Regions from separate parts of the Massilia sp. GER05 genome, predicted to be linked through region 1. Evidence: predicted binding sites of a transcription regulator. Region 1 holds the regulator's gene; each other region holds the start of a gene.
What was found. The regulator sigma-54, encoded in region 1, starts transcription at its own class of promoters, with help from an activator protein. The targets are predictions, from matches to a motif close to TGGCANGNAANCTGCTTT.
Positions count from the first base shown of each region.

Region 2: the regulator sigma-54 is predicted to act here: its motif matches at 4,573-4,590, upstream of ACL58G_RS19555 (VPLPA-CTERM sorting domain-containing protein).
Region 3: the regulator sigma-54 is predicted to act here: its motif matches at 4,204-4,221, upstream of ACL58G_RS23020 (urease accessory protein UreD).
Region 4: the regulator sigma-54 is predicted to act here: its motif matches at 1,384-1,401, upstream of pqqA (pyrroloquinoline quinone precursor peptide PqqA).

Region 1 is NZ_CP178858.1:416,479-424,187, forward strand. It holds partial or broken gene ACL58G_RS01810 (enoyl-CoA hydratase/isomerase family protein) at 126-1,203, opposite strand; gene hpf (ribosome hibernation-promoting factor, HPF/YfiA family) at 1,307-1,666, opposite strand; gene ACL58G_RS01820 (RNA polymerase factor sigma-54) at 1,729-3,231, opposite strand; gene lptB (LPS export ABC transporter ATP-binding protein) at 3,234-4,028, opposite strand; gene lptA (lipopolysaccharide transport periplasmic protein LptA) at 4,025-4,594, opposite strand; gene lptC (LPS export ABC transporter periplasmic protein LptC) at 4,608-5,219, opposite strand; gene ACL58G_RS01840 (KdsC family phosphatase) at 5,227-5,760, opposite strand; gene ACL58G_RS01845 (KpsF/GutQ family sugar-phosphate isomerase) at 5,760-6,782, opposite strand; gene ACL58G_RS01850 (cation:proton antiporter domain-containing protein) at 6,868-7,709, shown strand, end outside.
Region 2 is NZ_CP178858.1:4,405,889-4,413,597, reverse strand. It holds gene ACL58G_RS19570 (FAD-dependent monooxygenase) at 1-836, opposite strand, end outside; gene ACL58G_RS19565 (hypothetical protein) at 962-1,534, shown strand; gene prsT (XrtA/PEP-CTERM system TPR-repeat protein PrsT) at 1,626-4,406, opposite strand; gene ACL58G_RS19555 (VPLPA-CTERM sorting domain-containing protein) at 4,626-5,459, shown strand; gene ACL58G_RS19550 (sensor domain-containing diguanylate cyclase) at 5,466-6,407, opposite strand; gene ACL58G_RS19545 (Dps family protein) at 6,527-7,075, shown strand; gene ACL58G_RS19540 (sensor histidine kinase) at 7,214-7,709, shown strand, end outside.
Region 3 is NZ_CP178858.1:5,192,014-5,199,722, forward strand. It holds gene ACL58G_RS22995 (urease accessory protein UreF) at 1-509, opposite strand, end outside; gene ureE (urease accessory protein UreE) at 506-1,015, opposite strand; gene ureC (urease subunit alpha) at 1,031-2,731, opposite strand; gene ACL58G_RS23010 (urease subunit beta) at 2,732-3,049, opposite strand; gene ACL58G_RS23015 (urease subunit gamma) at 3,057-3,359, opposite strand; gene ACL58G_RS23020 (urease accessory protein UreD) at 3,369-4,193, opposite strand; gene ACL58G_RS23025 (hypothetical protein) at 4,448-4,609, opposite strand; gene ACL58G_RS23030 (SulP family inorganic anion transporter) at 4,701-6,368, opposite strand; gene ACL58G_RS23035 (diguanylate cyclase) at 6,383-7,709, opposite strand, start outside.
Region 4 is NZ_CP178858.1:1,663,493-1,671,201, reverse strand. It holds gene ACL58G_RS07400 (penicillin-insensitive murein endopeptidase) at 1-473, shown strand, start outside; gene ACL58G_RS07395 (hypothetical protein) at 475-879, shown strand; gene ACL58G_RS07390 (VOC family protein) at 876-1,268, opposite strand; gene pqqA (pyrroloquinoline quinone precursor peptide PqqA) at 1,460-1,534, shown strand; gene pqqB (pyrroloquinoline quinone biosynthesis protein PqqB) at 1,582-2,490, shown strand; gene pqqC (pyrroloquinoline-quinone synthase PqqC) at 2,487-3,176, shown strand; gene pqqD (pyrroloquinoline quinone biosynthesis peptide chaperone PqqD) at 3,188-3,451, shown strand; gene pqqE (pyrroloquinoline quinone biosynthesis protein PqqE) at 3,459-4,586, shown strand; gene ACL58G_RS07360 (methyl-accepting chemotaxis protein) at 4,749-6,479, shown strand; gene ACL58G_RS07355 (S9 family peptidase) at 6,595-7,709, shown strand, end outside.

The sequences.
Region 1 (7,709 bases):
AAAAGAACTCGTCGAGCAGCCGGTAGAAGCCGCTCTTCACCGCAGCGGACCGGCCGGTTCGAATTTCGCGAACAGCACGGGGCGATCCGGTGCGTCCAGGCGGAACGCGTCTGCTTCCAGCGAGATCACAAAGCGCGCAAGGGATGCGCGTGTTCAGGCCAGAACGGGCGCGAAGAACCACGCGACCATCTCCGGCGTGACCGCATCGAGCGTGGGCGGATTCCAACGCGGCGCATTGTCCTTGTCGATCACGAGCGCGCGCACGCCTTCGAGCACTTCGCCGTGTTCGAACGTGCGGCGCACGAGCGAGCGCTCCATGCGCAGGCAGTCCGCGACGCCGAGCGCTTCCCCGCGCACGAGCATCTCACGCGTTACCGACATCATCAGCGGCGAGCGCTGGCGCAGCGTGGCCAAGGTCTTTTGCGCGAACGGGCTCCCATCCGTCTCCAGCGATGCCATCACGGCCGCGACGGAGTCCGCGCCGAAGTGGCGGTCGATCGCGTCGCGCTGCGCTTCCAGTTCGCTCGCGCCGGCCGGGAACGGCGCGGCGAACGCGCGGATCGCGGCGGGCAGTTCCGCGCCCGGCGTCGTCTCGATCAGCGCGCGCAGCGCATCCAGCTGCGCGCCCGGCACGAACACGTCGGCCAGGCCGACGTAGATCGCATCGGCCGCGCCGATCGTCACGCCCGTCACGCCGAGATAGTGGCCGAGGCGGCCCGGCGCGTGCGACAGGAAGTGGCTGCCGCCCACGTCCGGGAACAGGCCGATGTTCACTTCGGGCATGGCGATCTTCGAGCGCTCCGTCACGATGCGCAGGCCGCAATCCGGCCCGCCCTGCGCGATGCCCATCCCGCCGCCCATCACGACGCCATCCATCAGCGCAATGTACGGCTTCGGATAGAAGTGAATGAGGTGGTTGAGCGCGTATTCCTCGGTGAAGAAATCTTCCAGCAGCGGGCTGCCGGTCTGCGGCGTGGCGCGGCCGGCCTCGTGGAAAAAGCGGATGTCGCCGCCGGCGCACAAGGCCTTTTCGCTGCTGCTTCCGATGACGACGGCGTCGATCGATGCATCGTCGCGCCAGGCGAGCAGCGTGGCGGTGAGCGCACGGACCATGTCCAGCGACAGCGAGTTCAGCGCCTTCGGGCGGTCCAGGGTGACGATGCCGCTGCGGTTGGCAACCCGCGTCAGAACGTGTGCAGTCATGTCTCGTTGTTATTGAAATAATCAGAGCAGCATTGTAGCGCCCATAAAAACTAAAAGGGCGCCGATGCGCCCTTTACTCCTTGGTGCTACTGCACGCGTGGCATTACGCCGCGGCGGGCTCCTCCTCCCCACCTTCGGACATGCGCTTGATACACGCGTTGTCATGATCCTTGAGCATTTGCTTGTACTTGACGACCTGGCGGTCCAGGCGGTCCATCAGCATGTCGATCGCGGCGTATAGATCGTGCGCGGCACTGGCGACATGGACGATCTTGCCCGCGAGGCGCAGGTTGATCTCGGCTTTCTGGCGTTTTTCTTTCTCGGTGAGATTGTCGATGCAGAGGATGACGTGTGAGTCGATCACTTGATCGAAATGACGGGTGATGCGTTCGAGCTTGTTCTGTACGTATTCTCGGATGGCTGGAGTTACATCGAGATGATGTCCGCTGATTGTGAGATTCATACACACTCCTTTGAAGATGCACTGCCTGCCGTGCGCGCATCTGCGCAATGGGACAGTGTTTGTTACAAGGATTTGCGGAGACTGACGGGCGGGATTTTCAGCGCCTCACGGTATTTTGCGACCGTGCGTCGCGCGATGACCATTCCCTGTTCCCCTAGCATCTCCGCGATCTTGCTATCGGATAATGGATTCTTGGGGTCTTCTGCTCCTGTGAGTTGTACGATGAGGGCCCGTATTGCCGTCGACGATGCTTCGCCTCCCGCTTCGGTGGCAACGTGACTCCCGAAGAAATACTTCAACTCGAACATGCCGTGCGGGGTCAGCATATATTTCTGAGTTGTGACTCGAGAAATTGTGCTCTCGTGTAGACCTAGTGTATCAGCTATCTCACGTAAAACAAGGGGCCGCATCGCGACTGCGCCGTGGGAAAAAAAGTTGCGCTGCCGATCGACAATTGCCTGAGCTACACGCAGGATCGTGTCGAAGCGCTGGCGCATGTTCTTGATGAGCCACTTGGCTTCCTGCAACTGCGCGTTCATCTGCGCTTCCGATTTGCCCTGCTTCATCAGCGACGCGTACAGGCTGTTCACGCGCAGGCGCGGCATCACTTCCGGATTCAGCTGCACGCTCCAGCCATCCTTGGCGCGGCGCACGATCACGTCGGGCACGACGAAGTCCGACACGTCCGACGCGAACGCCGCGCCCGGATGCGGATTGCACTGGCGGATGACGGCCTGGGCTTCGCGCAGGTCTTCGTCGTCGCAATCGAGCGCCTTCTTCAGCTTGTTGAATTCGCGCTGCGCGAACCACGTCAGGTATTTTTCGACGATGACGAGCGCCATGCGCCGCGTCACCATCGGCACGCCGGGCATGCGGCGGATCTGCAGCGCCAGGCACTCGGCCGCGCTGCGCGCGCCCACGCCCGGCGGGTCCATGCTCTGCACCATGGCGAGCGCCGTGCGCAATTCGTCGAACTCGATCTCCAGTTCTTCCGGCAGGCGCGCATGGATGTCTTCCAGCGGTTCTTCCAGATAGCCGTTGTCGTCGAGCGCATCGACGACGAGTTCCACGAGCGCGCAGTCGCGCGCCGCGCAGCACGTCAGGCGCACCTGCTCCATCAAATGTTCGCGCAGCGTGACGGGGCTCGCTTCCAGCTGCGGGCGGCCGTCCTCGTCCTCGCCGCCGCCGCTGCCGCTGCGGCCGTATTCGCCCCAGTCCTCGCCGCCTTCGCCGCCGCTTTCTCCGCTGTCGCCGCCGGCGTCACCGCCTTCGCCATTGCCGCTCTCGGCGGGCGCACTGCCGCCTTCGTCGCCATTGCCCTGCGCGGCCGGCGCCTCGCCCGCCTGTGACGAGGACGGGGCACTGTTGATGGCGCCGTCGGCCAGCAACCGCACGGAGCGGTCGAGCGGATCGTCGAGCCGTTCGAGCAGCGGGTTCTCGCTCAGGACCTGCTCGATTTCCTGGTGCAGCTCGAGCGTGGACAACTGCAGCAGGCGGATCGATTGCTGCAGTTGCGGCGTCAGTGCAAGGTGCTGTGAGGTCTTGAGTTGCAGCGTCTGTTTCATGACTACATTCGGAAGTGTTCGCCCAGGTAGACGCGGCGCACCGATTCGTTGGCGATGATGTCGTCGGGACGGCCCGATGCCAGCACCGCGCCCTGGTTGATGATGTAGGCGCGGTCGCAGATGCCCAGCGTCTCGCGCACATTATGGTCCGTGATCAGCACGCCGATGCCGCGCTCCTTCAGGAAGCGCACGATGCGTTGGATCTCGATCACGGCGATTGGATCCACGCCGGCGAACGGTTCGTCCAGCAGCACGAAGCGCGGATTGGTCGCGAGCGCGCGCGCGATCTCCACCCGGCGGCGTTCGCCACCGGACAGCGACAGCGCCGGGCTCTCGCGCAGCTTCTCGATCTGCAGCTCGGCCAGCAGCTCGTCGAGACGTTCGGTGATGCGCGCCTTGGTGAGCGACTTGCCGTTCTCGCGCTGCAATTCCAGCACGGCGCGGATGTTCTCTTCCACCGTCAGCTTGCGGAACACGGACGCTTCCTGCGGCAGGTACGACAGTCCGAGCAGCGCGCGCCGGTGGATCGGCAGGCCGGTGATGTCGGTGCCGTTGATGTCGATGCTGCCGGCGTCCGACGGCACGAGGCCCACGATCATGTAGAACGAGGTCGTCTTGCCTGCGCCGTTCGGGCCCAGCAGGCCGACCACTTCGCCGCACACCACCTGCAGCGACACGTCGCGTACGACGAGCCGCTTGCCGTAGCTCTTCTGCAGTCCCTTGACGACGAGGGTGCTGCCGCCGCATTCGGCCGGCGCGGCCTGCGTGCCTGCTTCCATCGTGTGCGCCTCCGTCATTGCTTGCCTGCCGGAGCGGGAGCGGCGCCGGCGGCAGGGGCGCGGCGCGGCTGCAGCGTGATGCTGCCGCGGCCATTGCCCGGCTTGTCCGTGCCGTTGGCGTCGTTCAGGCCGAGCAGCTTCTCGTTGCGGTTATCGTAGGAGATGAATTCGCTGGCCATCTCCTGCGTGACCTTCTTGCCCTCGAGCTGGCGGATGACGGCCTTCGAGAACAGCTTCACGATGTCGTTGCGCTCGTCGTATTCGATGCGCTGGGCCTGGCCCTCGCCCCACAGGTCCGGGCCGCCATCGCGCTTCTGGCGGAAGGTCGCGAGCTTGCCGGGATTCGCGGTGAGGATGAAGGTGCGCCAACCGTCCGGCGATTCCTTGACCTCGGCGCGGTCGGACTTCAGGATCATGGTGCCGCGCGTGATGACCACGTTGCCGGTGGCGACGTAGTTCTGCGTGACCTGGTCGACGTTGGCGTTGTCGAACGCGATGTCGACGGGCTTGAGCGCGTCCGCCTTCTCGGCCGAGGCAGCCAGCGGCACCAGCAGGAAGATGGCGGCGGCGAGTATTTTTTTCATTCGATAGTCCTTTTTAGTGACTTGCGCGCGACTGGCGTGGCGGATAGGTGACCTTGCCGCGGCCACCCAGCGCGATCTGCTGCGTGGCGTTGTTGGCGACCATGCCCACCGCGTCGACCGATGCGGCGCCGAGCGTCATGTGGATCGGCTTGTCGGTCTTCGCGATCTCGTCGTCCGGCAGGATCGTCAGGACCTCGGTGCGGATCCGCATCGGCTCCGCACCCGGGGCGGCCGGACGCCGGATGTCGACATTGCCCGTCAGGTCGATCTGGTTCTGGTTCTGGCTCACGAGCGCGCTGTTGGCCGTCATCGTCATCGGCGGATGCTCGTCGGTGAGGCTCTGCACGACCGGCTTGTCCACGAGCGCCGTGTTGTCGACGGGGCGGTGCGTGAGGCGCTCTCCCGAGATCACGTAGCGCGGCTTGCCGGCCTCCGACATGCGGACCCAGCTGAAGTTGTCGACGATGTAGTCCGGCTCGTTGCCCGCGTTGAAGCCCGGCCCGTTCTCCTCGCCCTGCATCACCTGCACGAGCCAGAAGCTGCCGAACGCGCAGAACACGGCGAACAGCATCAGGAGCAGCAGGCGCCAGCGGTGCGCGGTACGCTTGTAGCTTGCGGGAGCCATATCTCTCTTATCCGAAGTAAGGCGCGAGCGCCTGTTCGTAGGTGCCCTGGGCGCGCATCACCATGTCGCACACTTCGCGCACGGCGCCGCGGCCGCCCGGGTTCTTCGTCACGTAATGGGCGCGGTGCTGCACTTCCGGATGCCCGCTCGGCACCGTCACCGCAAAGCCCACGCGCGTGAGCAGCGGCAGGTCGATCACGTCGTCGCCGATGTAGCCGCACGCCTCCGCCGTCACGCCGGTTTTATCCAGCAGCTCGGCGAACGCGAGGCGCTTGTCGTGCTGGCCCTGGAACACGTGCGTGATCCCGAGGTCGCTTGCGCGCTTGATGACGATGGGCGACGTGCGTGCGCTGATGATCGCCGTCTGCACGCCGGTGCGATTCAGCAGCTGGATGCCGAGGCCGTCCAGCACGTAGAACGTCTTCGTGACTTCGCCGTCCGGCCCGTACGTCAGGCTGCCGTCGGTGAGGACGCCGTCCACGTCGAAGATCATGACTTTGACGCGCGCCGCGCGCTCCATGTGTGCCAGCGGAGTCACCATCAGATCACCTTGGCGCGCGTGAGGTCGTGGATGTGCAATGCGCCCACCAGCACGCCGTCCGCATCCGTGACGAGCATCTGGTTGATGCGGAATTCTTCCATCACGGCGACGGCATCCACCGCCAGCTGTTCCGGATGCACGCGGCGCGGGTTCGGGTGCATGACGTCGCGGATCGCGAGCTTGCTGAAATCCTGGACCTTTTCGATCAGGCGGCGCAGGTCGCCGTCCGTGAACACGCCGACGGGGCGGCCGGCATCGTCGACGATGGCCGTCATGCCCATGCCCTTGTGCGAGATTTCCAGCAGCGCGTCCGTGAGGAGCGCGTCCGGTTTCACCGTCGGCACCGCGGCGCCGCTGCGCATCACGTCGCGCACGTGCGTGAGCAGGCGGCGGCCGAGCGCGCCGCCCGGGTGCGAGCGTGCGAAATCGTCCGGTTTGAAGCCGCGCAGCTCGAGCAGCGCGACGGCGAGCGCATCGCCCAGCGCGAGGGTCGCGGTGGTGCTCGCGGTCGGCGCCAGGTTCAGCGGGCAGGCTTCCTTCTCGACGGCCACGTCCAGGTGCACGTCCGCCGCCAGGGCCAGGCTCGACTCCGGCTTGCCGGTCATCGCGATCACGGGCACGTTCATGCGCTTGACGGCCGGGATCACGATGGCCAGTTCGCTGCTTTCGCCGGAATACGAGATGGCGATCAATACGTCCTGCGAGGTCACCATGCCGAGGTCGCCGTGCGCGGCCTCGCCCGGGTGCAGGAACAAGGCCGGGGTGCCGGTGGAGGCCAGGGTCGCCGCGATCTTGCGGCCGATGTGGCCCGACTTGCCCATGCCCGACACGACGACGCGGCCCTTGCACGCCATCATCAGCGCGACGGCGCGCGGCACGCTGTCGTCGCGGTCGAGGCGCGCGGACAGCTTGCGGATCGCCTCGCCTTCGATATCCAGCGCCTCGCGGGCCAGATCCAGCGCGCGCCGTGCCTGGGCCTCGTTAAAACTTGTCAGCATTATTTTTTCATCGGTTACACTCATAGGCAAAGTATATCCGAATTGGGAAAGCAAAAAACTTGCCAGACGTAACAAACAACATATTTACGGGACCTCGCCGTCGCGCTCCATGACCTCAGGCCTCGAACTCACCCTCCTGTTGCTGGGCAGCGCAGTCCTCGGCGTCGTCGCGTTCCGGATGCTGCACCTGCCGCCGATGCTGGGCTATCTCGCCGTCGGCGTGCTGATCGGCCCTCACGCGCTGAACCTCGCCGACAACGGCACCACGACGCAGGCCCTGGCCGAATTCGGCGTCGTCTTCCTCATGTTCTCCATCGGGCTGGAATTCTCGCTGGCCCAGCTGCGCGCCATGCGCCACATCGTGTTCGGGCTCGGGCTCGCGCAGGTCGTGCTGACCATCGTCGTGACGGTACTGGTGTCGCTGTGGACGCGCTACCTGCCCCCGTCGATGCAGATCGGCTGGCAGGCCGCGCTGGCGCTCGGCGGGGCGCTGGCGATGTCGTCGACGGCCATCGTCTCGAAACTGCTGACGGAACGGCTGGAGCTGGAAAGCGAGCATGGACGCCGCATCATCGGCATCCTGCTGTTCCAGGATCTCGCCGTCGTGCCGCTGCTGATCCTGATCCCGTCGCTGGCGAAACCGGCCGAGGAACTCGCGATGACGCTCGCGTGGGCCGGCATCAAGGCCGCCGCCGTGCTGGCGCTGCTGCTGTTCTTCGGCCAGAAGCTGATGCGCAAGTGGTTCAACATCGTCGTCAAGCGCCGCTCGCAGGAACTGTTCATGCTGAACCTGCTGCTCGTGACGCTGGGCGCGGCCGCGATCACGGAACACGCCGGCCTGTCGATGGCGCTGGGCGCGTTCGTGGCGGGCATGCTGATCTCCGAGACGCCCTATAAGCACCAGGTGGAGGAGGACATCAAGCCGTTCCGCGACGTGCTGCTGGGCCTCTT
Region 2 (7,709 bases), 3.3 Mb from region 1:
CGTCCGGACCGGTAATGCCCCGTCACCCGGTGGTGCACGCGGTAGGTCGAGAACCAGTTCACCTGCCGGATGGTCAAGCCCAGGCTCGCGATGGCGCGCTGGCGCACGTCGTCGAACGCCAGCGTGTGGCCCTCGCGCACCTCGGCGTCGCGTACGGCGCCGATCAGGCGGGCATTGCCCAGCTGATCATACGAGAACAGCGCGGCGAAATCGCCCTCCTCCAGCGACAGGTGGATCTCCCCGTTCGCCGCCGGGCCGCTCACCTCCACGTCGGCGACGTAGAACGTGTGCTGGTACGTGCCGCCCTCGAAACCGGTCCCCAGCTGATGGCGCACGATGGAGTGCGCGCCATCGCACCCGGCCAGCCAGGCGGCGCGGCACACCGACTCGCCCGCCGGGCCGCGCAACCGCGCCGTCACGCCCGCCGCATCCTGCTCGAAGCCCAACAATTCGGTATTGCGCTCGACCGTCACGCCCGCCTCCTCCAGGCGCCGCACGAGCACCCGCTCGTGGCGGTCCTGCGGATAGATCAGCACGAACGGATACGGGGTCAGTTCGCGGCCGGCGTCGCGGAAGGACAGGCGCGCGCGCCGTTCGCCCTTTGCCCACAGGTTGATGGCGGGATTGCGCAGGCCACCCGCGACGATCTCGTCCACCAGGTCGAGCTGGCGGTACAGTTCCAGCGTGCGCGCCTGCACGGCCATCGCGCGCGAGCTCGTGCCCGGCCCCGCGCTGCGGTCCACGATCCGCACGTCGATGCCCTGGCGCACGAGCCACAGCGCCAGCACGAGGCCGGTCGGTCCGGCCCCCGCGATCAATACTTCGGTCTCGTCCATGTCGCCTCCTCGCAGAACAGAATGGCAGGAAATCCGCCGCATACGGCGCACGATAACGATACAGTATGTTACGCGCGTCCCGCTACAATGCACCGGTCGGGCTTGTTAGAGGAAAGGATGGCGCCGTGAACATCGTCTGCATCGCCTGGGGTTCGCTGATCTGGGAACCCGGCCCCTTGAAGCTGGCGTCGGACTGGCAGCCGGACGGCCCGGCCCTGCCGCTGGAATTCGTGCGCGACAGCGACGACAGCGCCGAACTGGCCCTCGTCCTGCACGCGCCCGCGCCGCCCGTGCCCACGCGCTGGGCGCGGCTCGACGCGGCCGGCCTCGATGACGCCCGCGAGATGCTGCGCCGGCGCGAAAAGATCCGGCCCGAGTATCCGCAATGGGTGGGCAGCCTGCCCGACCCGGTGCCGCCCGGCCTGCCTGCGAAGACGCCGGCGGCCATCGTGGCGTCCATCGCGGACTGGATGGCAACCCGTGACGTCGATGCGGTCGTGTGGACGGCGCTGCCGGCCAAGTTTGCCGGCGTCAGCGAACGCGCGCCCAGCCCGCACGAGGCGGTCGCGCTGCTGGCCGGGCTGCAGGGGGAGGAGCGGGCCAGGGCCGAGGAATACGTGCGCCGGATTCCGGGGGATATCCGGACGTTGTATCGCGGGGTGATCGAGGAACGGCTGGGCTGGACGCCACGCCAATAAGCCGTCATTCCCGCACAGGCGGGAATCCATGCCGAGTGTCCCCGTTCGGATCAGTATGGGTCCCCGCTTGCGCGAGGACGACGACGGCTGATCACCCGCCCGTCTTCAGTTTTTCCATCAGCTTGCGCGCCTCGTCCGCCTGCGCAAACCCCATGTCGCCGGCCAGCAACCCGTCGAGTTCCTTGCGCGCCGCGGCCTTGTCGCCGCTGGCGGCCAGCGCCGCCGCCAGGTGGTAGCGGATGTCGCGCGCCTTCGGTGCGAGCGCCTGCGCCTCGCGCAGCAGGGTCACCGCGCGGCCGGCGTTCCCGTTGCCGACGAGGATCCAGGCCAGCGTATCCATCACGTCCGCGCGCTTCGGCGCAGCGTTCAGCGCCGCCTCGGCCGTTGCCTGCGCGCGCGCGTCGCCCAACGCCTGGTAGCACAGCGCAAGATTGTTCAGCGCAACGGGGTTGCCGGGCTGGCGCCGCAGCACGTCTTCCAGCTGGGCGGCGGCCCGCTTGAACTCGTTCGCGCCCATCCACGTCTGCGCGCGGTACGCGAGCACGCGCACGTCGTCCGGATGCGCCGCCAGCCATTTCGCCAGGCGGCCGTCGGCGTCCGCGACGCGGCCGGCCCGGCGCAGCGCGTTGTCGATCTTGATCGCGAGTTCGTTCGTCGCATGCAGCGCGGACGCGCGCTCGAACGCGGCCAGCGCGGCGGCCGGCTGGCGCTTGGCCATCAGGATGTCGCCCTGCAACTGGTAGCCGGCCGCGCCTTGCGGATGCTGCTTCTGCATGTGTTCCGCGACCATCAGCGCCAGGTCGTGCGAGCCCTTGCGCACGTACAGCGCGGCCAGTTCCAGCTGGGCCGACGGGAAATCGGGCTGGATCGCCAGCACGCTCTTGAGGTCTTCCTCGGCCTGCGTCGTGTTGTTCATCACGAGCCGCAGCGCCGCGACCTGCATCAGCGCGGGCGCGGAGCGCGGCAGCGCCTGGGCCAGCTGCTTGTACGATTCCAGCGCGGCCGGCAGGTCGCCCCGCGCCAGCTCGGCCTTCCCGCGCAAATCCAGCAGGTCCGGGTTTTCCGGATGGCTCACCTGCAGGCGGCGCGCCAGTTCCAGCGCCTTGTCCGTCTGGCCCGTGCGCAAATAGTGCGCGCACAGGTCGACGCCGGGCCCGATCGCGTGCGGGTCGACGGCGGCGGCCTGTTCCAGCCAGCGCGTCACCTCGGCGCTGTCCTGCGTGCGCTCGGCCAGTGTCGCCAGGCCGTCCATCGCGGCCACGCTCTGCTTGTTCTTTGCCAGGAAGTCGACCAGCACCTGGCGCGCCTGCGCCGGCTGGCCGGCGTCGAGCGCCAGCTGCGACAGGCTCGCCGCGGCCCGGTAGTACGCGGGATCGAGCTGCAGCGCGCGTGCGAAACTGGCGCGCGCCGCGTCCGCCTTGCCCTGGGCCGCCAGTACCTGGCCCTTGAGCGCGTGGGCCAGCGGCCGGTCGGGCTGGTTGCGCTCCAGCGCGAGCGCCGCATCGAGTGCGGCGTCGCGCCGGCCCAGGCGCAGGTTCGCCTGCACGAGGGCCTCGACGGCCTCCGGCGAACGCTCGTCGAGCGCCGTCGCCGCCTGCAGCTCGCGCACCGCGTCGTCGGTCGCGCCCGCGCCCAGCCGCGCCAGTCCCAGGCCCGTGCGCAGCGTGGCCGACGCACCGTCCAGGCTAGTGGCGCGCGCGAACAGGTCGGCGGCCTGGTCGTAGCGGCGCGCCTTCAGGTTGGCGTCGGCGGCCAGCGCCAGCACTTCGGCATCGGCCTGGCGGGCATCGAGCACGGGCTCCAGCACGGTGCGCGCCTCGTCCCCGTGGCCGGAGCCGATCAGCGCCTGCGCCAGCATCTTGCGCGCGTAGACGTTGGCCGGATTGCGTTCCAGGTAACGGCGGAAATGCTGCTCCGCCTGGTAGTTCGATCCAAGCTTCAGGTCGACGGCGCCGGCCAGCAGCACGCTGGGCATGTGGTCCGGCACGGCCTTGAGCACCTTGTACAGCACGTCGCGCGCGGCGTCGGGCTTGTCGGTCGTATAGTCGAGCAGCGCCTGCGTGTACGCGACGAGCAGGCTGCCGGGTGCGCCCTTCGCGGCCAGGTCCAGCTCGGCCTGCGCCATCTGCGGCTTGCGCAGGCCGATGGCGAGATAGGCTTTTTCCACGTGGGCCGTGCGGTGTTGCGGGCTGACGGCCAGCACGCGGTCGTACAGCGCCAGCGCGTCCTCGGGCCGCTCGCCCGCGCGCACGAGGTCGGCCTTGAACATCAGCGCGTCGACGTTGCGCGGATCGCGGGCCAGCACGCGGTCGGCGTAGCCGTGGGCGGCGTCCGCATGGCCCTCGACGATGGCGAGCCGGCCCAGGCCGACGAGCGCCGCCGGGTCGTCCGCACGCTTGGCAAGCACGTGTTCGTAGGCAGCCCGCGCCTCGTCGTTGCGGCGCAGGGCCAGGCAGGCGTCGCCGCGCGCGGTGGACAAGCCCGGGTCGTCCGGGCCGCCGGCCGTCTCGTCCAGCGCCTTCTGGTGCTGGCCTTCCAGCACGAGCGCCGCAGCCAGCGCCGCCAGCGCCGGTCCGCGCGCATGGCCCCGGTCCAGCGCCTGCCGGGCTTCCTTTTCGGCCGTCGTACTGTCGCCCAGGTCGAGGTAGACCTGGGCGAGCTGGTAGCGCGTGTCCGCACTGCGCGGGTCGGCGTCCAGCGCATTCTTGAGGACGATGAGGGCACCGCGAAAATCCCCTTTCGCGCGCAATTGGGCAGCGTGGGCCCGCTGCTGCTCCGCCGTCTGCTGCTTGCAGGCCGGAAGCGCGGCGGCGAGAACAAGGGCCACGAGGACGGCGGCCAGGCGGCTGGTGCGTGGAGGTGGGGAGGACATCGCTGATCTTGTTATAGATGAATGGTGCATTTTCGTGGGGCAAGGCCGTTTATGGCAAGCAAAACCCGACGGGCATGACCGCAATACCACGCCACCGCGAACAGTTGTAAAAAGATCACGGCTCTCATCGGTAATAAATAATTTATTTACAAGTTAAGTTTATCCGTGGCATGATACGAGCTGATGCTGGTCAACGTGTAAATATATCCGGGAGATTCTGTGAAAAAAGCGCTCAAGCTGGCCGTCTCGGCTGCATTCATCCTCGGCGCCAGCCAGGGGTGGGCCGCGACCATCACCGACTCCGGCGTCACCGCCTATTATGGCTACGACAACCAGGGCGCCGCGGACGTCATCGGGGGCACCGAATACGATATCTCCAAGGCGACGATCGCGCGCGCCGGGAGTGTGCTGACCATCACGATCAATACGAGCTTCGCGGGCAAGGCGGGCGTCAGCCCGACGTGGGGCAAGGACGGCCTGACCGGTGCGACCGGCAAGGGCATCGGCTACGGCGACGTGTTCCTGTCCGACACGTGGAATGCCGCGGGCACGTCCAGCAATCACTACACGTCCGACAACGCCACCAAGGGCACCGTCTGGGACTACGGCTTCGCGCTCGACAACCGCTGGAGCAACTCGGGCGGCGACTTCAAGCTGTACGCCCTGAACGGCGCGACCAACGCGCAGAACATCCTCAATTCGAACAGCTACATCAAGTGCTCGAACTGCAACTACCGCGAGAACGAGGAAACGGCCGTGAACACCAACTCGTCCACGGTCAAGGACACGGGCCTGTCCGGCAAATGGGCCGTCTCGACCGGCGCCCTGACGTTCACCATCAACCTCTCCGGTTCGGAACTGATGGACTACAGCTCGTTCGCGATGCACTGGGGCGAGACCTGCCAGAACGACGTCCTCGAAGGCGTGGCCATGGGCGTGCACATCCCGCTGCCGGGCACCGCCGCCTTGCTGTTCGTCGGCCTCGGCGCGCTCGGCATGGCACGCCGCCGCCGCGCTGTGGGTGCACTGCCCCCAGGCGCAGCGGCCGTCTGATTCCTTTCAGCCGGCGCTGCCGGCAATCCTGTTGCGTCCCGCCGCCTTGGCACGGTACAACCGCGTGTCGGCCACCTCGACGAGTCCGGCCGGCTGGTCCTGGCTGCCCGGGACGATCGTCGCCACGCCCATGCTGCACGTGACGACGTCCGCCACGCCGGACGCCGCATGGGGCAGCGCCGCCTGCGCCAGCCGCCGAGCGCACCGCGCCGCCACCGCCAGCGCCGCCGCCTCGTCCGTCGCGGGCAGCACCAGCGCGAACTCTTCGCCGCCCAGGCGCGCGCACAGGTCGCGCGTGCGCGATGCCGCGCGGTCCAGCACCCGCGCCACCTCCTTCAGGCAGGCGTCGCCCTGCGGATGGCCGTAGCGGTCGTTGTACTGCTTGAAGTAATCGATGTCGACCATCACGAGCGACAGCGGCTCGCCCAGCGCACGGGCCTTGCCCCACTCGACGTCGAGGATCCGGTCGAACATGCGCCGGTTGGCGATGCCGGTTAGCGGGTCGCGGTACGACAGCGCCTCCAGCTCCTTCTGCAGCTGCAGGATCTTGTCCTCGGCCCGTTTGCGTTCACTGATGTCGAACATGAAGCCCACCAGGCAGTCCACGGCCCCGTCGGCCCGCCGGATCACGTGCACGACGTCACGGATCCACACGTATTCGCCGTCGGCAGTCAGGGCGCGGTAATCGGCTTCGTGATCGGTGCCCTGCTGCGACTGGCTCACGCAGAAATCGACCGTCTTCTGCCGGTCTTCCGCATGGATGCGCGTGGCCCAGTCCTCGACCGTCTTCCAGCTGTCCTGGGGCCAGCCCAGCACGCGTTCGATCTGGGGACCGATGTACGTGAAGCGCGCGGAGGCCCAGTCGATGCGCCACGGGATGGCCTGCGTGGATTCGAGCAGGGTGCGGTAGACGCCGGCGTCGTCGCCGGTCTCGGAATGGTTGGTCATGGCGTTCCCGAACCTGAAAACCATCATACTACCGGAATGCCTGGCCTTTGGATCAGTGCCCATGCGGCGGGCGATGGATAGACTCGGGCTGTCATCCATTTCCCACCACGAGGTCTCCCATGGACAACCAACCTACCCAGGACAATGCCGGCGTCGTCCAGGAATTCGGCGCGCTGGCGCCCGTGCGCATCGGTCTTCCGGAGCAGACGCGGTCGCAGAGCGTGCGCGCCCTGAACCGCCTGCTGGCGCACACGATGGCGCTGCGCGACGCCTACAAGAAAGCGCACTGGCAGACGTCCGGCGCCAACTTCTACGAACTGCACCTGCTGTTCGACAAGCACTACGAAGAACAGGTCGCGATCATGGACGCCATCGCGGAGCGCATCCAGACCCTGGGCGGCGTGACGTTCGCGCTGGCCGGCGACATCGCCGGCGAATCGTCGATCGCACGCGCCCCGCGCGGCCGCGAATCGGCCCCCGCCCAGCTGGAACGCCTGGCCGCCGCCCACGAGACGATCCTGCTGGACGCGCGTCCGCTGGCGCGCGCGGCGTCCGACGCCGGCGACGACGGCAGCAACGACCTGATCGTCAGCCAGGTCGTGCGCGCCAACGAACTGCAAAGCTGGTTCATCGGCGAACACCTGGCACGCCAGGCCGAGCGTAACTGAGCGCGCCTGAACATCATACTTTAGTGTGATGTCATATCCTTTTGTATAGCTGGACCCGGGCGGCCTTCGTCCCGACAATGACCAGGGTGGCGCGGCATTCCGTCCGCACCACCCTGATCACCGGACGAGGAGCAGCCCATGACCACCCACCCGCCCCCACTGGCCGCGAGCCTTGAACCCGAACGGCAGGCGCGCCTGGCCACGATCGGCCAACTGGCCGCGTCGATCGCCCACGAGGTCGACCAGCCGCTGGCCGCCATCGCGCTGCACGCCCACGCGGCGCTGCGCTGCATCGAACGCGCCCAGGCGCCGGCCCAGGCGCATGCCGCCTTGTGCGCCGTGCTGGAAGCGTCGCAGCGCGCCAGCGCCATCGTGAGGAGCGTGCGCGCCCTGGCCGGCCAGGTCCGGCTCGAGCGCACCGAATGCCGCCTCGACGCCGCCATCGACGACGTGCTGGCCGAATACGCGGCCGACGTGCGCCGCCACGCCATCGCCTGCAAGGTCACGGTGGCACCGGGTGCGCGCACGGTGGCGGCCAGTCCCGTGCAGCTGCGCCAGCTCCTGCGCAACCTCGTCGGCAACGCCGTGGACGCGCTGTCTCCCGTGCGCGGCCGCACCCGCTCGATGGCGATCC
Region 3 (7,709 bases), 2.5 Mb from region 1:
GCCACCTGCCCCAGCGGCACCGACTTCACGCACACGAGCACCTGGTTCTCGGCCCACGCGAACAGCAGCGCCAGCAGCGCCTCTTCGTGCGGGATGTCGAGCGCGTCGACGGCGCATGCATAGGCGGCCGGCAGCGTCACCTCGTCGCCCAGCAGGCTCACGTCGGCCACGCCCAGCTCCGCGATCAGGCGCGTGAGCGAATAGCCCATCTGGACGGTCTCCGCGCGCGACTCGGCCGTGTCGCGCGACGCGAGGAAGCAGGCGCTCCACTCGTCGACGCCGGCGGCATCGCGCGCGGCGAACGCGTTCAACAAACGCCACAGCAGCGGCGCGTCCCAGCGCGCCAGCACCTGGTCGAGATAGCGCACGAGCCACGCATGCGCGCTCACCGCATCGTGCACGCGGCCTTCCTCGATGGCCGTCTCCAGGCCCTGCGAATAGCTGTAGCCGCCGATCGGCAGCGCCGGGCTCGCGAACTGCAGCAGGTGCAGCAGGCTCGCGGCGTTCATAGGTCCGCCGGACGGTGGATCTTTTGCCGCAGCGGCACGGGCGCCAGCAGGCCGCCGCCGTGGGCGTGATGGCCGTGACCGTGGCCGCCCGCATACGCGCCCGCTTCCGGTTCGAACTTCGCCAGCTCTTCCTCGACGTGCGCGCCCAGGCCCGCCACCATGTCCTTCAGCACCGGATCGACGCGGATGCGCAGCCAGCCCGCGCCGACCTGCGTCTGCGTGTGGCGGTTCCCGAGGTGGAACGCGCAGCGCGCGAGCAGCGTCGGGTTCGCGCAGCGCACGAGATAGGTCGGCTCCGCCGCGGCGACGACCCGCACGACGCGCCCGTCTTCCCCCGCCAGCAGGTCGCCGTCGCGCAGCACCGTGCCGCGCACCAGGAACAGCGCGACTTCCTCGCCGGACGCGAGCCGCGCGCGCTGGCGGCAGCGTTCGCGCTGGTCGTACGGCAGTTCGAGCAGGTCGTGGACGGTGTCCGCGTGGGCGATCTTCGTATGCAGTGACATCATGGTGGCTCCCGATGATCAGAACAGGAAATACCGCTGCGCGAGGGGCAGCACCCTGGCCGGCTCGCACACGAGCGGGCGCCCGTCGGCGCGCACCTCGTACGTTTCCGGATCCACTTCCATGTGCGGCGTGGCGCCGTTGTGGACCATGTCGCGCTTGCGCAATCCGCGCGTGCCGCGCACCGGGATCACGGTCTTCGCCAGTCCCAGCTCGCGCGCGATGCCGAGGTCGAATGCCGCCTGCGACACGAACGTGAACGATTTGCGGAGTCCCCCGCCGAATGCACCGAACATCGGGCGATAGTGCACGGGCTGCGGCGTCGGGATCGACGCGTTCGGGTCGCCCATCAGGCTCGCCGCGATCATCCCGCCTTTCAGGATCATCGACGGCTTCACGCCGAAGAACGCGGGCCGCCACAGCACGATGTCGGCGATCTTGCCCGGTTCCAGCGAGCCCACCGCGTGTGACAGGCCGTGCGCGATGGCCGGGTTGATCGTGTACTTGGCCACGTAGCGTTTTACGCGCGCGTTGTCGCTGCGGGACGAATCGCCTTCGAGCGGGCCGCGCTGCACCTTCATCTTGTGCGCCGTCTGCCACGTGCGGGTGATGGTCTCGCCCACGCGGCCCATCGCCTGCGAATCCGACGACATCATCGAGATGGCGCCCAGGTCGTGCAGGATGTCTTCGGCGGCGATGGTCTCGCGGCGGATGCGCGATTCCGCGAACGCCACGTCTTCCGCGATGGCGGGGTCGAGGTGGTGGCAGACCATCAGCATGTCGAGGTGCTCGTCCAGCGTGTTGATCGTGTACGGGCGCGTGGGGTTCGTCGACGACGGCAGCACGTTGTCCTGGCCGACCGCGGCGATGATGTCCGGCGCGTGCCCGCCGCCCGCCCCCTCCGTGTGGAACGTGTGGATCGTGCGGCCCTTGAACGCGGCCAGCGTGGATTCCAGGAAGCCGGCCTCGTTCAGCGTGTCGGAGTGCAGCGCGACCTGGACGTCCATGCGCTCGGCGACGGACAGGCAGTTGTCGATCGCGGCCGGCGTGCTGCCCCAGTCCTCGTGCAGCTTCAGGCCGACGGCGCCGGCCTCGACCTGTTCTTCGAGGGGCCGCGGCTGGCTCACGTTGCCCTTGCCGAAGAAGCCGAGGTTCATCGGGAACGCGTCGGCCGCCATCAGCATCGAATGGATGTGCCACGCGCCCGGCGTGCACGTCGTCGCCGCGGTGCCGACGGCGGGGCCGGTACCGCCGCCCAGCATCGTCGTGATGCCGGACATCAGGGCCTCCTCGATCTGCTGCGGGCAGATGAAGTGGATGTGCGTGTCGATGCCGCCCGCGGTGGCGATCATGCCTTCGCCCGCGATGATTTCCGTCGCGCCGCCGATGGCCATCGTCACGCCGGGCTGGATGTCCGGGTTGCCGGCCTTGCCGATGGCGGCGATCAGGCCATCCTTGATGCCGATGTCGGCCTTGACGATGCCCCAGTGGTCGACGATGACGGCGTTCGTGATCACCGTGTCCATCACGTCCGCGCGGACGCGCTGCGACTGGCCCATGCCGTCGCGGATCACCTTGCCGCCGCCGAATTTCACTTCCTCGCCGTAGATGGCGTAATCCTTTTCGATGTCGATGACGAGCGCCGTGTCGGCGAGGCGGATGCGGTCGCCCGTCGTCGGTCCGTACATGTCGGCATACGCCTGGCGGGAGATCGTGGCCATTCAGGCGCCTCCATCGAGTGGGCCGCCCATCAGGCCCTGGAAGCCATGCACGATGCGCGCGCCGCTCAACGCCACCAGTTCGACGGTGCGCCGCTGACCCGGCTCGAAGCGCACGGCGGTGCCGGCCGCGATGTTCAGGCGCATGCCGCGCGCCAGCTCGCGCTCGAACCGCAGCGCAGCGTTCGCTTCGTAAAAGTGGTAGTGGGAGCCCACCTGCACGGGACGGTCGCCCGCGTTCGCGACGACGAGCGCCACCGTGGGCCGGCCCGCGTTGATGACGATGTCGCCATTCTCGAGGAAGTATTCGCCGGGGATCATGGGGCGCTCACGGGATCGGGTTGTGGACGGTGACGAGCTTGCTACCGTCCGGGAACGTGGCTTCGACCTGGATGTCCGGGATCATCTCCGGCACGCCGTCCATCACGTCGGCGCGCGCCAGGATCATGGTGCCCTCGCTCATCAGCTCGGCCACGCTGCGGCCGTCGCGGGCGCCTTCCATGATCGCGGCCGTGATCAGCGCGACGGCTTCCGGGTAGTTCAGCTTCAGGCCGCGCGCGCGGCGGCGTTCGGCCAGCAGCGCGGCCGTGAAGATCAGCAGCTTGTCTTTTTCGCGTGGGGTCAGGTCCATGGCGATCCTTTACGTATTCCAGATGCGCGGCGGCGTGGCCGGCCGGTCCAGCAGGTGCGGCCGCAGCGCCGTCCACGCCCCCGTCAGCGCGGCACGGGCCCGTTCGCCGTCGTCGCCGAGGAAGCGCGCCACGAACACGTGCTTGACCTGGCTGACGGCGAGGCCCGGATCGACGGCGCGCACCGCGTCCCGCAGGCCCGCCGGCACGGGCTTGCCGACGGCGACGAGCGTCGCGCAGACGCTGTGTCCCTCCATGCCCAGCGGGCTCGCGAGCAGCGCCGGCGTGGCGCCGCCCTGCTCCCACCACACGGGCCGGCCGTCGATGCGGATGCGCGTGCGCTGCCCCACCTGGCCGCGCGTAAAACGTTCGCCGGACGCGCGGCGGCCGAAGCACAGCACCTCGCTGCCGATGTAGACGGCGCCCGGGGCCAGGTCGACGTCGTGCGCGAGCATCACGTCGGCCTCGTCGTAGACGATGGTTTCCTGCGGCAGCCATTCGATCGCGGCGCCGGGACCGGCGGCCAGGCGCACGTCCTGACGCGACGTCCGGCCGTTGGCGCGATACCACTTCGCGGCGCCGGGCGACGTGGCCAGCACGTGGCAGCCGGCCGGCACGTCGAGCGCGATGTCGAGCCGGTCGCCGCCCACGATGCCGCCGGGCGGGTGCACGACGATCACGTGGCAGGTTCCCGGCCCTTCGGGATACAACGCCTTCTGCACGCGCAGCGGCCCGCGGTGCTCGCGCCGGACGAGCCGCGTGCAGCCGCCGTCGCGGGCGAAGCCGAGACGGAGGGATGCGTGCCAGGAGGTGCAGGTTGGATCGTCGAAGGGCATACCCGATGAGTTAGCACGATGCGTGCCACTCGCGGGACGGAGGAACGCGCGGACGCGGCGCACCAGCACGGCACCGGCGGCACCGGAACGGTGCGGGCGCACGCCCGGATCAGGTGATCAATATGATTTCGGCAACGTCAAAGGTGAAGCCGACAGAGGGCCGCGCGTGGCGACCAGGAGAGGAAATCGGAGGGTGTCCGCGGGCCCGACCGGCGATAGCACCGGTCAAGCGGGCGAACCAGGGCTGAAAAAAATCAGCGGCGGCGGCGCAGCGGGCGGGCGATGCGGACCGGACGCAGGGCGCGTTCGCGGTCGGCGGCACGCTTGTAGGCGGCCAGTTCGAACGTCAGCGCCAGGGCGATGCCGGCCGGGACAGCGGCGGCGAAGCCGAGGGCGAGCAAGGCGACGGTTGACAACAGAATAACGATAGTACTTGGGCGCGGCATGATATCCACCTTTTCTCTAAAACCGTGGTTCCATCCTGCCACAGCTGGGATTTGCTTGCAATCACGTGTCGTGTCGTGCGAGGGCATTCCAGGCATTTGCTGTACTTAAAAAGAGACGTCCGCTGAGCTCACTCAACAAAGTCGACGCGCGCAGGCGGTCCAGCACCGGTCCCTTGACCTCGGCCAGGTGCAGGCGGACGTCGCGCCGGGCCAGGGCGCGATTCAATTCGAGCAACCCGAACAGCGCCGAACTGTCGATGGCGTTCACGGCCGACAGCACGAGCACCAGGTGGCGCGCCTCGCGGTGCGCGGCCAGTTCTTCCTCGATGCGCTCACTGACCGCTTCGATATTCCCGAAAAACAGCCCCGCGTCCACGCGCAGCAGCAGCACGTTCGGATCCGTCTCGGCCGAGTACCGGTCGATGTTGCGGAAGTGTTCAGTGTGCGGAATCCGGCCCAGCACCGCGATGTGAGGCCGGCTCTCGCGCCAGATCATCGTTCCCAGCGACAGCAGCAGCCCCAGCACGACGCCCGCCTCCACCCCGAGCAGCAGGACGCCGCCGCTGGTGGCCAGCAGCGCGAGCGCGTCGGCGCGGTCGTAGTTCCATGCGGTGCGCAGCGTCGACCAGTCCAGCAGGCCGAGCACGGCGACGATGATCGTCGCGGCCAGCACGGGCAGCGGCAGCAGCGCCAGCCAGCCGGTGGGCAGCACGAGCGCGCCCGCGAGCAGCGCCGCCGTGATCACGCCCGCCAGCTGGGTCCGCGCGCCGGCCGCGAAGTTCACGGCGGAGCGCGACAGGCTGCCGGTCACGGGAAAGCCGCCGGACAGCGCGCTGCCGACGTTGGCCAGGCCCAGCCCCACGAGTTCGCGGTTCGTGTGCAGTTTTTCCGCGCGCTTCAGCGCGAGCGTCTGCGCACCCGACATCGCGATCAGGAAGCTCATGAAGCCGATCAGGAGGGACGGTTTCAGCAACGCCTGCCAATGCGCGGCGGACGTCGCCAGGCTCAGGCCCGGCAGCCCGGCCGGCACGGCGCCGATCACCTGCACGCCCATGCGGTCGAGGCGCATCGATGTCACGAGTGCGATGCCGCCCAGGACGAGCACCATCGGTGCGAGACGCGCGGCGACGTCGGCCGCGCCGGACGGCATGCCGAGCCGGCGCAGCAGCGGCGCCAGCCAGCGCCGCGCGAACAGCAGCAGCGCGATACTCCCCACGCCCAGCGCGGCGCTGGGGCCGTGCACGTGCGGCAGCGCGCCGCCCAGCAGGGTGCGCACCTGCCCCAGCGAGATGACGACGGCGGAGCCCAGCGTGAAGCCGCTCATCACGGGGCGCGAGAAGAAGTTGGCGAGGTAGCCCACGCGCAGCAGGCCGCACGCGAGCAGCACGACCCCGGACACCAGCGCCAGCTGCGCCGCCAGCATGCCGTACAGCGCGCTGCCCGGCGATGCTTGCGGCGCCAGCGCGGACGCCGTCATCAGCGAGATGATCGCCATCGGCCCGACGGATTGCGAGGAACTCGTGCCGAACAGGGCGTACAGCAGCGGCGGCACGATGCTGGCATACAGGCCCGCGACGGGCGGCAGGCCGGCGACGAGCGCGTAGGCCATGCCCTGCGGGATCATCATCATGGCCACGACGATGCCGGCGCCCACGTCGCCCGCGAGATCGTCGCGGCGATACGTCCGCAGCCAGCCGAGCAGGCGCGGGCTCGTCGCTACCGTGCGCATCGGCGCGCCGCCGCTCACTGCATCGCCAGTTCGACGCAGTTGCGGCCCGCCCGCTTGGCGCGCGCCAGGGCGGCATCGGTCCGCTGCGTCAGCGAATCGCCGCTTTCCTGCTCGCCCAGCTGGGCCACGCCGAGGCTCACCGTCACGTGGTCGCAGCCGGGAATCTCCGCCTGTTCGATCGCCACGCGCACCTTTTCCGCCATTTTCAAACCGTCGATGGCGCTCGTGTGCGGCGCGATGATGTGGAATTCCTCGCCGCCCGAGCGCACGAGGATGTCGCTGGCGCGCAGCACCGCGCGCGTCGTGTCGGCCACGGTGCGCAGCGCCACGTCGCCGACCGGGTAGCCGTACGTGTCGTTGACCGCCTTGAACCGGTCGATGTCGAACGACAGCAGCGCGAGCGGCACGCGGTAGCGGCGGGCGCGCTTGATCTCTTTTTCCAGCAATTCCTCGCCGTGGCGGCGGTTCGCGACGCCGGTCAGCGCATCCGTCGTCGAGATGTACGTGAGGCGCGCCATCAGGTGCTCGTTTTCCTGGCCGATGGCGACGAGGCGCAGGCCGAAGGCGGCCAGGCGCGCCACGTCCTGCAACGTCGCCCACTCGTCCGGCATGAGCTCGCGCGCGGCGCCGAACAGCAGCGACAGCGCGCCGCGCGGCGTGCCGGGACCGTCGGCGGGAATGGGCAGGCCCAGCGCCATCGCGACGCCGTGCGCGCGCAGCCCTTCCGCCAGCGCCGGTTCGCCCGATTGCTCCGGGACTTCGATCAACGCAGCCGCGCCGCCCGCCGCGGCCAGCAGGCCGGGGAATGCGTGGCGCAGCGGCGCCTGCAGGAGGCGGTCCGTGCGCTGCAGCAGCGCGCCGAGCAGCAATCCCTCCGGTCCCTGCTGGGCTTCCAGTTGCAGATCGTTGCCCTCCTTGAGCAGGAAGACGCCCGCATGCAGCACGCCCGGCCACGCGCACAGCGCGGCGCACAAGGCTTCGGACAACGTATGTGCGTCTTCCGCCTCGTCGAGCGCGGCCTGGACGCGGGCGCGCAGGTCCAGCAGGGTGCGCAGGCCGGCGGCGCCGCCCGACGGCGCTTGCGGCTGCGCAAGGCGCCTGCTCACCGCGGCGCGCAGCGCGGCCGCGTCGAGCGGCGTGACGGCATAGTGCACGGGGCCGTGCGCCATCAGCGCGGGCAGCCAGGCGGCGCCGGCGAAAGGACATAACAACAGCACGGGTGCGCCGGCACGGCGAACGACGAGGTCGCCGAGGGCTTCCGCGTCGATGCTGGGCTCGAAGCGGTCGAGGTCAATCACGAGCAGGTCCGGCTGCTCGCGCGCCAGCAGGCTCGCGGCGACG
Region 4 (7,709 bases), 1.2 Mb from region 1:
GTCCTCGCCCGACGCAGGATTCGCGCGGCTTCTTCATGCTTCCACAAGCGCCGATGGACTCGGGCTACTATGCGTATGGTGATCTCTACAAGAAGCCGGCCAAAGGCGCCTATCAGTACGCTCACCCGATCATGATGACGGCCGTGCTTCGTGTGGCGCTGGAGTGGCAGGCCATCGATAAGCGACGTATCGGTATCGGAGACATCAGCCTCCCGGACGGCAGGAGAACCCCGGATCACAACTCACACATGAGCGGGCTGGAGGTTGATGTGCGGCCGCTACGCAAGGACGGTCTCGAACTTCCGGTGTTCTGGTGGGATGCGGAGTATGACAAACAAGGCACCGCAAAGCTGATCGAGATGTTCAGAACATTTGCTCCAGCCGCTTTTGTATTGTTTAACGGCCCTGATATCCCGTTCGTCAGAAAGGCCACGAATCACGACCATCATTTTCATGTGAAGCTACGGGGCTGACATGCGCAAAACGATAACCTTACTGACCTTGGGCGCGACGGCGATCGCGCTGTCGCTCGCCCATGCTGCCGCCCCGTCTTCCGATCCGTACCGTCTCTGGAAACCACTGCAAGGGGCAATCTACAAGGTCCATTCCGGCATCGTTTCAGATCGCACGCCGGCCACGGCGAGCGATCGCAAGCTGACAGTTCTCGTCGATGGCAAGTCTGCGAAAGACATTTTCGATTCCATTGGTCCGGACCTGCCCGAAACATGTACCGGAGAACCGGGCGACCGGATGCGGGAAAAAAAAGGCCTTCATTGCAGCTACACCGCGCAGGACAAGGGAACGAAAGATGGCCCCTATCGATGCTGGATCGGTCTCGACCTTCGAACTGGGGACAGCGTCGGAACCGTGAGTTGCTAGCTACCGCTCCCACGCAACCGCGTCCCGATCCACCAGTAATTCCCCTGCGCATCCTGCACCCCCGCCGTCCGGTCCCCATACGGCTGGTCGCGCGGCTCAGACAGGCTGGTTGCGCCACGGTCCAGCGCCCGCGCATAGACCCGGTCGACATCCTCGACATACACATGCACCGAGGCGATCAGCTCCGCCCCCGGCCGGCATCCCATCATCACCACGGAATCCCCGATCCTGACTTCCGCGTGCCGGATCCCGCCGTCGGCGTCCGGTTGGCGCCGCAGCTCGGTCGCCCCGAACGCGTGGGCGAGGAAATCGAGCATGGCGCGCACATCCTTCACGAGCAAATACGGCGATACCGCGTTATAGCCATCCGGTTTGTATCGTTCGTCCATCCGCGTCTCCCAGTGTTCACACGAAACTGAACAATTCTGTCACAGATGTATCGTCGTGCAATACAACTGTTCATCTTTGACACAGGCCTGCCCCGGCGAGACCGCGCCGGCCATGTGGCATGGATATTGCGAATTCCTCCTTGACTGCGCGCCGCGCATTCATAACCCATCCAACGATCAAGGAGACAACCATGGCCTGGACCAAACCCGAATTCATCGACTGGCGTTTCGGCTTCGAAATCACGATGTACATCGCGAATCGCTAATGCAGCCCATGCCCGCGGCAGCGCCGCGGGCTTACCGGACCCACGTCATGAACATCGTCGTATTAGGCTCCGCAGCCGGAGGCGGTTTCCCGCAGTGGAACTGCAATTGCCGCAATTGCGCTGGCCTGCGTAACGGTACCCTCCGCGCGACGGCGCGCACGCAATCGTCGATCGCCGTGTCGGCCAACGGGACCGACTGGGTGCTGATCAACGCGTCGCCGGATATCCTCGCGCAGATCCGCGCCACACCGGCCCTGCAGCCGGCACGCGGCCAGCGCGACTCCGGCATCGCCGCCGTCATGCTGATGGATGCGCAGATCGACCATGTCACCGGCCTCCTGATGCTGCGCGAAGGGAAAGAACTACCGCTCTATTGCACCGCACAGGTCTGGCGCGAACTCAACCAGGGGCTGCCGCTCGTGCCCGTGCTGTCGCACTATTGCGGCGTGCGCTGGCATGAACTGCCGATCGAAGACGGCCTGCACGTGCCCGGCATCGACGGCATCCGTTTCACGCCCCTCGCACTGAACAGCAAGGCGCCGCCCTATTCCGACCACCGCAACGATCCGCACCCGGGCGACAACATCGGCCTGCTGATCGAAGACACGCAAACAGGCAAATCCGTGTTCTACGCACCTGGCCTTGGCGCAATCGATGCGCAGGTGGACGCCGCGCTGAAGACAGCGGATTGCGTCCTCGTCGACGGCACGTTCTGGCGCGCGGACGAGATGATCGCGCTGGGGTTTTCCCAAAAAACGGCGGCCGACATGGGTCACCTGCCGCAGTCCGGCGACGGGGGCATGATCGCCGTCCTCGACAGGATTGGAGCGCGGCGCAAGGTGCTTATCCACATCAACAACACGAATCCGATCCTGGACGAAGACTCGGACGAGCGCGCCCTGCTCGCGCGCCACGGCATCGAGGTCGCGTTCGACGGCATGGAGATCACGATATGAGTACCGAAGCATGGAGCCGCGACGAGTTCGAGGCGCAATTGCGCGCCCGAGGTGCCGGCTACCACATCCACCATCCGTTCAACGTCAACATGAACGAGGGCCTGCTGGGCCCGGACCAGATCCGCGGCTGGGTCGCCAACCGGTTTTATTACCAGGTCAATATCCCGCAAAAGGATGGCGCCATCATCGCCAATTGCCCGGATCGCGCCACGCGGCGCCGGTGGGTGCGCCGCATCCTCGACCATGACGGCTGGGGCGATAACGAAGGCGGTATCGAGGCGTGGGTGCGGCTCGGCGAAGCCGTCGGGCTCACGCGCGACGCGCTGTGGTCGCACAAGCACGTCGTGCCCGGCGTGCGCTTCGCGGTCGATGCGTACGTCAATTTTGCGCGCCAGGCGCCGTGGCAGGAAGCCGTCTGCTCGTCGCTGACGGAGATGTTCGCGCCGAAGATCCACAAGGACCGGCTGGCCAACTGGCCGACGCATTACGCATGGATCGATCCCGATGGCTTGCAGTATTTCCGCAGCCGCATCTCGCTCGCCGAGCGCGACGTCGAGCACGGCCTGGAAGTGACGCTCGGCCATTTCACCACCCGCGCCCAGCAGGAACGCGCGCTCGAGATCCTGCAATTCAAGCTCGACATCCTGTGGTCCATGCTCGACGCCATCGAGAAGGCCTATCCCTGAGGAGGCAAGTCATGCACACCGTTCCCGATCAACCCGCCCTGTCGCGCCTCTTCCGCATGCAGTGGGAAGAGGCCCAAGGCAACTACGTGCTCCTGTATCCGGAAGGGATGGTCAAGCTGAGCCAGAGCGCGGCCGAGATCCTGAAGCGCTGCGATGGCGCCCGTACCGTGCCGGCCATCGTCGGCGAGCTCGAACAGGCGTTCAACTGCGGCGGCCTGCGCGAGGACGTCGACGATTTCCTGCGCGTCGCCAGCGAGCGCGGCTGGATCGTGTGAGCCCATCATGAACGCCCCGACCTTCCGTCCCGTCATCGCGCCGCCGCTGTGGCTGCTGGCCGAGCTGACCTATCGCTGCCCGCTGCACTGCCCGTTCTGCTACAACCCGGTCGATTCCGCCAACGACCGCACCGAACTGACGACCGAGCAATGGTTCGACGTAATGCGCCAGGCACGCCAGCTCGGCGCCGCGCAACTCGGCTTCTCGGGCGGCGAGCCGCTGCTGCGGGACGATCTCGAAGAACTGGTCGGCGAAGGCCGCCGGCTGGGGTTTTATACGAATTTGATCACGTCCGGCATCGGCCTCACCGAATCGCGTCTCGCGCGCATGAAGGAACTGGGCCTCGATCACATCCAGCTGTCGTTCCAGGATTCGACGCGCGAGCTGAACGATTTCCTGTCGAGCACGAACACGTTCGACCTGAAGGCGCGCGTCGCCCGGCTCATCAAGCAGTACGACTATCCGATGGTGCTGAACGTCGTGCTGCACCGCTTCAATCTCGACCACGTGGAGCGGATCATCGCCATGGCCCTCGAGATGGGCGTCGAGTACCTGGAACTGGCCAACACGCAGTATTACGGCTGGGCGCTCGTCAACCGCGACCAGCTGATGCCGACGCGGGAGCAGGTCGCGCGTGCGGAAAGCGTCGTGAATGCATGCCGCGCGCGGATCGGCAACAGAATGCGCATCCTGTTCGTCGTGCCCGACTATTTCGAGGCGCGGCCCAAGGCGTGCATGAACGGCTGGGGCGGCGTATTCCTCGGCATCGCACCGGACGGTACCGCCCTGCCCTGCCACGCGGCCCGCACATTGCCGGGCATCGATTTTCCGAATGTGCGCGACACGCGCGTGAAGGACATCTGGTACCACAGCGACGCATTCAACCGCTACCGCGGCGATGCCTGGATGAAGGATCCGTGCCGCACGTGCGACGACAAGGCGAAGGACTTCGGCGGCTGCCGCTGCCAGGCGCATGCGCTGACGGGCGACGCCGCAAACGCGGACCCGGTGTGCGCGAAGTCGGCGCGGCATGGCGACGTGCAGGCGATCGTCATGCATGCGCAGCGAACACAGCAAGACGCCGTGTGGCAGCCGGCGCAACCGATCGTGTTCCGGAAAAATCCCAAGAAATAGGTCTCTACTCAACGATCTTTTATTGAACAGATATCGAACTAAGCAAGCATTCAAGTAAGTGTTGGAAAAACACGCCAGATCGTACATACGGACCCGAATTCTCACAAATTATTTCCGCACATCAATTAACATTTACCTGAACTCATCATCAGGAGATGTGCCATGTTCAAGCAAATGAAGGTCGCGACCCGGCTGACCCTTGGTTTTCTTGCCGTCGTCGTGCTCGGCGCCATCGTCGCCGGCATTGCGATCTATAACATGACCCAGATGAACGAGCGCGCCAAGCGCATGTATCAGAAGGAATTGCTGGGCATTTCCTACGTCAAGGAAGCCGATCTGAACCAGGTCTCCCTCGGCCGTTCGCTGCGCAGCGCCATGCTGGCGTCGACCGACGACCAGCGCACCACGATGCTGGCCAACGCCGACAAGTACAGGCAGCAGCTGCAGGAAAACCTCGACAAGGCGCGTCCGCTGTTCCATTCGGACGAAGGCAAGCGCATCTTTGCCGAAGCCGACGCCCAGCTGCGCGACTTCGACGGCATGATCGCGGACCTGGTCAAGCGCGTGAAAGCGGAGCCGCTCGAGACGAAGCGCGATTCCGTCGACTACCTGTTCGGGACGATGCTGCCGAAGTCGCAAGACCTCGACGCCAAATTGGCGGATCTGGCCCAGAACAAGGAAGCGATGGCCCAGGAAACCAATCTGAGCAACAAGAACGCATATGAAGACAGCCGCGCCACGCTGCTCGTGCTGGTCGCGCTCAGCGCCCTGCTCGGCGCCGGCTTCGGTATCCTGACCACCCGGAGCTTCACGCGCCAGCTGGGCGGCGAGCCCGCCTACGCAGCCGAAGTTGCAGGCCGCATCGCCGCCGGCGACCTGGGCACCGACGTGCAACTGCGCGCCGGCGACGAGACGAGCCTGCTGTTCGCGATGAAATCCATGCGCGACCGCCTGGCCCGCATCGTCAGCGAGGTGCGCCAGGGCACGGACGCCATCGCTTCCTCCTCCGCCGAAATCGCGAGCGGTAACCTGGACCTGTCGTCGCGCACGGAAGAGCAGGCCAGCTCGCTCGAGGAAACGGCATCGTCGATGGAAGAGCTGACGTCGACCGTGAAGCAGAACGCCGACAACGCGCGCCAGGCCAACGTGCTTGCGCAGACGGCGTCGACCGTGGCCGGCCAGGGCGGCGACGTCGTGGCGCAGGTCGTGCAGACGATGGGCTCGATCAACGATTCGTCGAAGAAGATCGTGGACATCATCACCGTCATCGACGGCATCGCGTTCCAGACGAACATCCTGGCGCTGAACGCGGCGGTCGAGGCCGCGCGTGCCGGCGAACAGGGCCGCGGCTTCGCGGTCGTGGCGGGCGAAGTGCGCACGCTGGCCCAGCGCTCGGCCGCCGCGGCCAAGGAAATCAAGGGCTTGATCGGCGACTCCGTCGACAAGGTCGAGATCGGCACCAGGCTCGTCGACCAGGCCGGGAGCACGATGCACGAGGTCGTCTCAAGCATCCAGCGCGTGACGGACATCATGGCCGAGATCAGCGCCGCCAGCCAGGAGCAGACCAGCGGCATCGAGCAGATCAACCAGGCGATCAGCCAGATGGACAACGTGACCCAGCAGAACGCGGGCCTCGTCGAGGAAGCCGCGGCCGCGTCGGAAGCCCTGCAGAACCAGGCGGGCAAGCTGGCGGAACTGGTCAGCGTGTTCCGCCTCGACGACCGTGTAAAGGCGACTGCACCGGCCGCACCGGCGGCGCCGGCGGCGCCGGTCCGTGCCGCGAAACGTGCCGCGACGCTGGCGGCACCGAAGCCGGCACCTGTCGTCAAGCCGGCGCCGGCACGCGCGCCCGCGAAGGCGTCGGCCGCTGCGGACGAGTGGGAAGAGTTCTAAGGCCCGTTCCCTGCTCCATCTTTCGCGTGGTAAATTGCTGCCTTTCACCGGCTGAGCCAACAGGCGCAGCCGTGTATTCACAAGCCACAAGCGAGAGGACAGGATGAAATTACGTATGCTGGCGCTGGCCGCCGCCCTGACGGGCACGGCGCTGGGCGCGACGGCCGCACCGCGCGGATTCACGGTCGAAGACCTGGTGACGATGGAACGCGTCGGCAGCCCGGCGGTGTCGCCGGACGGCGGCCGCGTCGTCTACACGGTGCGCACGACCGACATGGGCAAGAACCGCGGCCATACCGACCTCTACCTGGTCGACCTGCGCGCCGCCAATCCGGCGCCGCAACGCCTGACGTCGGATGCCGCCAGCAGCACGGATCCGGAATGGTCGCCGAACGGCGACGCGATCTATTTCCTGTCATCCCGGTCGGGCTCGGGCCAGGTGTGGCGCGTGCCGGCGGCCGGCGGCGACGCGGTCCGCGTGACCGATCTGCCGCTCGACGTGGACGCCTTCCGCGTCGCGCCGACGGGCGACCGCATGCTGCTCAGCATGGCCGTGTTCCGCGACTGCGCCGACCTCGCCTGCACGAAGGCGCGCGTGGACGCGAAAGAGAAAGACAAGGCCAGCGGCAAGATCTACGACCGCCTGTTCGTGCGCCACTGGGACACGTGGTCGGACGGCCGCAACAACGTGCTGTACGCTGCACCGCTGGATACATCAGGCCGCGTGAACGGCACGCCGGTCAGCCTGTCGGGTGCGCTCGACGGCGACGTGCCGTCGAAACCGTTCGGCGACCGCGAGGAATTCCGCTTCAGCCCGGACGGCAAGACCGTCGTGTTCTCGGTCCGCATCGCAGGCAAGACCGAGGCGTGGTCGACGAACTTCGACGTGTACACCGTCCCCGCCACGGGCGGCACGCCCCGCAACCTGACTGCCGACAATAACGCCTGGGATACGAAAGCGGTGTTCTCGCCGGACGGCCGCACCCTCGCCTACCTGGCCATGACCCGTCCCGGCTTCGAGGCGGACCGCTACCACATCGTGCTGCTCGATCTCGCCACCGGCAAGAAGCGCAACGTGGCCGACAGCTGGGACCGCTCGCCGGGCAGTATCCAGTGGACGGCCGACGGCAAGACGCTCATCGCGGACGCCGAGGACATCGGCCAGCACCGCCTGTTTGCGATCGACGTGGCCAGCGGCAAAGTGTCGCCGCTGACTGACAAGGGTTCCAT